Regions from separate parts of the Mesorhizobium sp. M1050 genome, predicted to be linked through region 2. Evidence: riboswitches for the same ligand, from Rfam matches in the RefSeq annotation. Region 2 holds a riboswitch; the other holds the start of a gene.
What was found. A riboswitch is a leader RNA that binds a small molecule or an ion and turns the genes downstream of it on or off. The one in region 2 is predicted to bind S-adenosylmethionine.
Positions count from the first base shown of each region.

Region 1: it holds a riboswitch for S-adenosylmethionine, as region 2 does, so the genes downstream of both, NKH57_RS05465 (O-succinylhomoserine sulfhydrylase) here and metX (homoserine O-acetyltransferase MetX) in region 2, are expected to answer to the same signal.

Region 1 covers NZ_JAMYMV010000006.1:73,501-76,904, reverse strand. The annotation lists gene NKH57_RS05470 (ceramide glucosyltransferase) at 1-485, shown strand, start outside; gene NKH57_RS05465 (O-succinylhomoserine sulfhydrylase) at 500-1,687, opposite strand; SAM riboswitch at 1,745-1,822, opposite strand; gene NKH57_RS05460 (2'-deoxycytidine 5'-triphosphate deaminase) at 1,905-2,999, shown strand; gene NKH57_RS05455 (ABC transporter substrate-binding protein) at 3,099-3,404, shown strand, end outside.
Region 2 covers NZ_JAMYMV010000009.1:67,468-70,871, reverse strand. The annotation lists gene NKH57_RS08080 (prephenate/arogenate dehydrogenase family protein) at 1-145, opposite strand, end outside; gene hisC (histidinol-phosphate transaminase) at 152-1,261, opposite strand; SAM riboswitch at 1,399-1,476, shown strand; gene metX (homoserine O-acetyltransferase MetX) at 1,589-2,758, shown strand; gene metW (methionine biosynthesis protein MetW) at 2,817-3,404, shown strand, end outside; gene NKH57_RS08060 (Stf0 family sulfotransferase) at 3,380-3,404, shown strand, end outside.

The sequences.
Region 1 (3,404 bases), on a different contig from region 2:
CCGAGATCGCCGAGGACGCCGCCGCGACCAAGCTGGTCAATGGCCTCGGCCTGCGCGTCAATCTCGTCGCCGCGCCTTTCGAGCAGCCGCTCGGCCGGCGCACATTTGGCGAGATCTGGTCGCGCCAGGCCCGTTGGGCGCGCCTGCGCCGCGTCACCTTTCCGCTGTTCTTCGCGCCTGAAATCCTGACTGGCGCGGTGGTGCCGCTGGTGCTGGCGCTGATTGCGGCGGCAAGCGCCGGCATCAGCCCCTGGGCAACCGCCATTGCCGTGCTGGCGGCCTTCTACCTTCCCGAGTGCGTCCTGGCCTGGTCAAAGGGCTGGTGCCTGTCGCCACGCATGGTCGCGGCGATGGTAACGCGCGACCTGATCCTGCCTGCGATGTGGGCGCGCGGCTGGCTCGGCGGTGCCGTCGAGTGGCGCGGCAATGCGATGACCATCGGCACCAAGGCGGCCAAGCTGGAAGAGACGCCATCCGGCGCCTGAAAGCCAAAGGCTTGCTATTTGGCCTTCAGCGCCTGCGCGATATCCTCAAGCAGATCTTCGGTGTCTTCCAGGCCAACCGACAGTCTGAGCGTGCCCGGCCCGATGCCGAGTTCGGCGCGCGCCTCATCGCTCAGGTTCTTGTGAGTTGTCGTCGCCGGATGGGTGATCAGGCTCTTGGCATCGCCGAGATTGTTGGAGATCAGCACGATATCGAGCGCGTTCTGCAAGGCGAAGGCCGCCTGCTTGCCGCCTTTGACATCCAGGCAGATCAGCGTCGAGCCACCCGACATCTGCTTCTTTACGACATCAGCCTGTGGGTGATCGGCGCGGCCGGGATAGATGACGCGGGCGATTTCCGGCCGCTCGGCCAGGAAATCCGCGATCTTGCCGGCGCTTTCCGTCTGCTGGCGCACGCGCAGCGGTAGCGTCTCCAGGCCCTTCAGCAGCGTCCAGGCGTTGAAGGGCGACAGGCTGGGCCCGGTGTGGCGGAAATAGTCATGCAGGTTCTCGTCGATCCACTTCTTGTCCGACAGGATGACGCCGCCGAGACAGCGCCCCTGGCCGTCAATGTGCTTGGTCGCCGAATAGACGACGATGTGGGCGCCGAGTTGCAAGGGCTTCTGTTGCAAGGGCGTGGCAAAGACGTTGTCGACGATCAGCCTGGCGCCGATCGAATTGGCGAGCGAGGCAACCGCGGCGATATCGACCACTTCCAGCGTCGGGTTGGTCGGGCTTTCCAGAAAGAACAGCTTGGTGTTCGGCTTGACCGCCTTTTCCCAATTGGCGACGTCGGTGCCGTCAACCAGCGTCGCCTCGATGCCGTATCTTGGCGCCAGCGTCTCGACCACCCAGCGGCAGGAGCCGAACAGTGCACGGGCCGCCACGATATGGTCGCCGGCCTTGGCGCTGCACAAAAGCGCTGCCGTTACCGCAGCCATACCGGAGGCGGTGGCGCGGGCGTCCTCGGCGCCCTCGAGCGCGCACATGCGCTTTTCGAACATGTCGACGGTCGGATTGGCGTAGCGCGAATAGATGAAGCCCGGCTCCTCACCCTTGAAACGGGCTTCGGCGGCCTGCGCCGTTTGATAGACGTAGCCCTGGGTGAGGTAAATCGCTTCCGACGTTTCGCCGAAACCGGAACGCAGCGTTCCGCTGTGAACGAGTGCCGTTTGAGGCTTCCAGTTGCGCTTGTTGGTGCTCATCGCTCTTCTTCCAGACACAAAAAAACCGGCCGCGAAAGTCGCAACCGGTCCATACGGCCTCGCGGCCCGACGGTCCTTTAGCGACTTGTTTAACGTGGCTGCAAGCCGACCGGCCAAATCACCACGGGATAACGACCCTTTAGACCCGCGCCACGCTTGCGTCAATTGCCGGCTTGATTAAGAGGTTTGTACCAGCAGCGTTGCAGCGGAGTCAGCTTTGCGGCAAACAGGCATTCTTCCCGATCAGGACATTTCGGCGCTCTTCCAGTCCGGCGCGCTGAAGTCGGCGCGTGCGCTTGACGCCGACCAGATCCAGCCGGCCAGTCTTGATCTCCGGCTCGGCGACAAGGCCTGGCGGGTGCGTGCCTCCTTCCTGCCGGGTCCCAACCACAAGGTTTCGGAAAAGCTCGACCGGCTGAAGCTGCATGAGATCAATCTGGCCGAGGGCGCGGTGCTGGAGACCGGCTGCGTCTATATCGTGCCCTTGCTCGAAAGCCTGGCATTGCCGGCGAACATTTCGGCTTCGGCCAATCCCAAGAGCTCGACCGGGCGGCTCGACATCTTTACCCGTGTCATGACTGATCGCGGCCACGAGTTCGACAAGATCGCCGCCGGCTATCATGGTCCGCTCTTTCTCGAGGTCAGCCCGCGCACTTTCCCGATCGTCGCGCGCACCGGTTCGCGACTGTCGCAGATCCGTTTCCGCACCGGCAATGCGCTGCTGTCGGAAGCCGAACTGCATCAGTTGCATCGCGCGCAGATATTGGTCGCGACGGAGCCGCCCAACATTTCCGGCGGCGGCATCGCGCTGTCGATCGACCTGAACGGCGATCAAAGCGGTCTGGTCGGCTACCGCGGCAAGCATCACACCGGTCTCGTCGATGTCGACGAGCGCGCTGCGCAGGAGGTCGTCGACTTCTGGGAGCCGATCCACAAGAGCGGCGCTGGCGAACTGGTGCTCGACCCCGATGAATTCTACATTCTTGTGAGCCAGGAAGCGGTGCATGTGCCGCCGCTCTACGCCGCCGAGATGACGCCCTTCGATCCGCTGGTCGGCGAATTCCGCGTCCACTATGCCGGCTTCTTCGATCCGGGCTTCGGCCATTCGGCGTCCGGTGGCACCGGCAGCCGAGCGGTGCTGGAAGTGCGCAGCCACGAAGTGCCGTTCATCCTCGACCATGGCCAGATCGTCGGCCGGTTGGTCTACGAGCACATGCTGAAGCGGCCGCAGGCGCTCTATGGCACCGATCGCGGCTCCAACTACCAGGCGCAGGGTTTGAAGTTGTCCAAGCATTTCCGCCCCGCGCGCTGAACCCATTACCCGCAGGCAAAATACTTGCCTGCGCTGGCTCGCCATGCTTGGCTGCCTTTCTGGTCGTCAAGCTGGCGGCGTTCAAGGGGAACCAAGAAAATGCAGATCTCGAAATGGATCATATCGGCAGCAGGCGCTGCCATGCTGGTGATGGCGGCCGGCTCGCTGTCGCAGGCGCAGGAAAAGATCAAGATCGGCACCGAGGGCGCCTATCCGCCGTTCAACACCATCACCTCGGACGGCAAAGTCGAAGGCTTCGATATCGACATCGCCAACGCGCTGTGTGCGCAGATGAAGGTCGAGTGCGAAATCGTCACCCAGGACTGGGATGGCATCATCCCAGCCCTGCAAGCGAAGAAGTTCGACGCCATTATCGCCTCGATGAGCATCACCGAGGAGCGCAAG
Region 2 (3,404 bases):
CTTTCGCTCGCGCCAGCGTCGCGGCACTGCGGGTCGAGATGGCTACGCGGCCAGCCAGCCCCTCGCGGCGGATGACGCGGGCCAGCGACGAGCCGATCAGGCCGATGCCGACCAGCGCGATCTTTTCAAACATCGGTGATGTCATGGTGTTCTAGCTTTTCAGGAATGTCGTGAGTGCGGCGACAACGCCGCGATTGGCCTCTTCGGTGCCGACGGTCATGCGCAGCGCGTTGGGAAAGCCGTAGCCGGAAACCCGCCGCAATATATAGCCGCGCGCGGTTAGATACTCGTCCGCCGCAGCTGCGGAATGCTTGTTGTCCTCGGGAAAATGCACAAGGACGAAATTGCCGACGCTCGGCGTCACCCGCAGCCCAAGCTTGGTGAACTCCTCGCTCAACCATGCCAGCCAGGTCTCGTTGTGCGCGACGCTGCGCTCGACATGGGCGCGGTCGCGGATCGCCGCGATGCCGGCCTCGATCGCCGTTGCATTGACGTTGAAGGGGCCACGCACGCGGTTGATCGCGTCGACGATGTGCATCGGCGCGTACGTCCAGCCGATCCGCGCCCCACCAAGGCCGATCTTCGAGAAAGTACGGGTCATCACCACATTCTCGGCGCTGCCGACCAGCTCGATGCCGGCTTCGTAATCGTTGCGGCGGACATATTCTGCATAGGCCGCGTCGAGCACCAGAAGCACGTGCCTTGGCAAACCGGAATGCAGCCGGCGCACCTCCTGGAACGGCACATAGGTGCCGGTCGGGTTGTTGGGATTGGCAAGGAACACGATTTTGGTGCGTGGCGTGATGGCGGCCAGGATGGCGTCGATGTCGGCGCGCTCCTCTTTTTCCTTGATCGTCACCGGAACGGCACCCGCCGACTGGATGTAGATCTTGTAGACCATGAAGGCGTGTTCGGTGATGACAGCCTCGTCGCCGGGCGACAGATAAGTCTGCGCCAGCAGGCCGAGGATCTCGTCGGAACCGTTCGAGCAGATGATGTTGGCCGGGTTGAGACCGTGCACTTCGGCGATCGCTTCGCGCAGCCGCCTGGCGGTGCCGTCGGGATAGACGTCGAGCTTTCCGGCAATCTCGCGCGCGGCTTCGATCGCTTTTGGCGAGGGACCGAGCGGGTTCTCGTTCGACGAAAGCTTGTAGACCTTGGCGACGCCGGTAGGCGCCGTGCTCTTGCCCGGCACATAGGCGTCGATGTCCATGATGCCCGCGCGCGGGATTGGACGTGCCTTGTCCGGTGTCTGGCTCATGTCGCAAAATCCGTCGAGAACGCTTCCTCAGGGAAGCCGCAGCGGAAATACAAGCCGTGGCCCGCAATGTCGAGAGGTGACCGCCTCCGGACAATGGCTGGCCGTTGACGCCGGCCTGCCGCAGCCCTAGAAGGGGTACGAACTACCGTGGTGATTTGGCCGGTCGGCTTGCAGCCACGTTAAACAACTTGCTAAAGGGCCGTTTGCATCCTGTAACCGGCTTTGCGACTGCAATGCCGGTTTTTTATTGCCCGCGCCGGCCGGACACCGCATCGGCGTCGATTTTCGAAAAGCACGGTGCAGGGATCAAGGTGTGAGATGGATGCAATGGCCGCTCTGCGTGCTCGCAAAACCAACAACGAGGCCGACCAGCCGTCGAGCCCGGTTTTGCGTTTTGGGCCTGACAAGCCGCTCAAGCTCGACGCCGGCACGCTGCTGTCGCCGTTCCAGATCGCCTACCAGACCTATGGCACGCTGAACGACGCCCGCTCCAACGCGATCCTCGTCTGCCATGCCCTGACCGGCGACCAGCACGTCGCCAGCACCAATCCGGTGACCGGCAAGCCGGGTTGGTGGGAAGTGCTGATCGGCCCCGGCAAGATCATCGACACCAGCCGCTTCTTCGTCATCTGCTCGAACGTCATCGGTGGTTGTCTTGGTTCCACAGGCCCGGCCTCGACCAATCCCGCCACCGGCAAGCCCTATGGGCTCGACCTGCCGATCATCACCATCCGTGACATGGTGCGCGCGCAGCAGATGCTGATCGACCATTTCGGCATCGAAAAGCTGTTCTGCGTGCTCGGCGGCTCGATGGGTGGCATGCAGGTGCTGGAATGGGCGTCGAGCTATCCGGAGCGCGTCTTCTCGGCGCTGCCGATCGCCACAGGCGCGCGCCATTCTTCGCAGAACATCGCATTCCACGAGGTCGGCCGGCAAGCTGTCATGGCCGATCCGGACTGGCATGGCGGCAAATATTTCGAGCACGGCAAACGCCCGGAAAAAGGCTTGGCGGTGGCGCGCATGGCCGCCCACATCACCTATCTGTCGGAGGCCGCGCTGCACCGGAAATTCGGCCGCAATCTGCAGGATCGCGAAGCGCTGACCTTCGGCTTCGACGCCGACTTTCAGATCGAGAGCTATCTGCGCCACCAGGGCATGACCTTCGTCGATCGCTTCGACGCCAATTCCTACCTCTACATGACCCGGTCGATGGACTATTTCGACCTCGCAGCCGACCATGGCGGCCGGTTGGCCGACGCTTTTGCCGGTACCAAAACCCGCTTCTGCCTGGTGTCCTTCACGTCGGACTGGCTGTTTCCGACCGAGGAGAGCCGCTCGATCGTGCATGCGCTGAACGCCGCCGGCGCCTCGGTGTCCTTCGTCGAGATAGAGACCGATCGCGGCCACGATGCCTTCCTGCTGGACGAGCCGGAACTGTTTGCCGCCATCAACGGCTTCATCGGCTCGGCGGCCCGGGCGAGAGGGCTCAGCGCATGACCCTGGAAAGTTGCGGACTGGTCTGTCCAGGATCATGCTCCACGCAGGAGGCGGCATCATGAGTGTCAATCGCGACCAGCGCGTCGACCTCGAGGTCGTCGCCAATCTCATCCCGCCGCAGTCCCGCGTGCTCGATGTCGGTTCGGGCGACGGCTCGCTGCTCGAATTGCTGCAGGACACCAAGCAGGTCGACGGCCGTGGGTTGGAGCTGTCGCAGCGCGGCGTCAACGAATGCGTGGCGCGCGGCCTCTCGGTCATCCAGGGCGATGCCGACAAGGATCTCGAATTCTATCCCGACAAGGGCTTTGACTTCGTCGTCCTGTCGCAGACGCTGCAGGCCACCCGCAACCCGAAGCTGGTGCTCGACGAACTGCTCAGGATCGGCAACCGCGCCATCGTATCCTTTCCCAATTTCGGCCATTGGCGGGTGCGCCTGTCGCTGTTCATCCAGGGTCGCATGCCGGTGACAAAGGACCTGCCCTATTCCTGGTACGACACGCCCAATATCCATTTCTGCACCATCCGCGACTTCGTCAATCTGTGCGACGAACTCGGTGCGACAGTGGAAAAGGCGACGGCACTCGACGCCAACGGCCAGAAGATAGGTCTGTCGATGCCGTGGTGGTTCTGGAATTTCTTCGGCCAG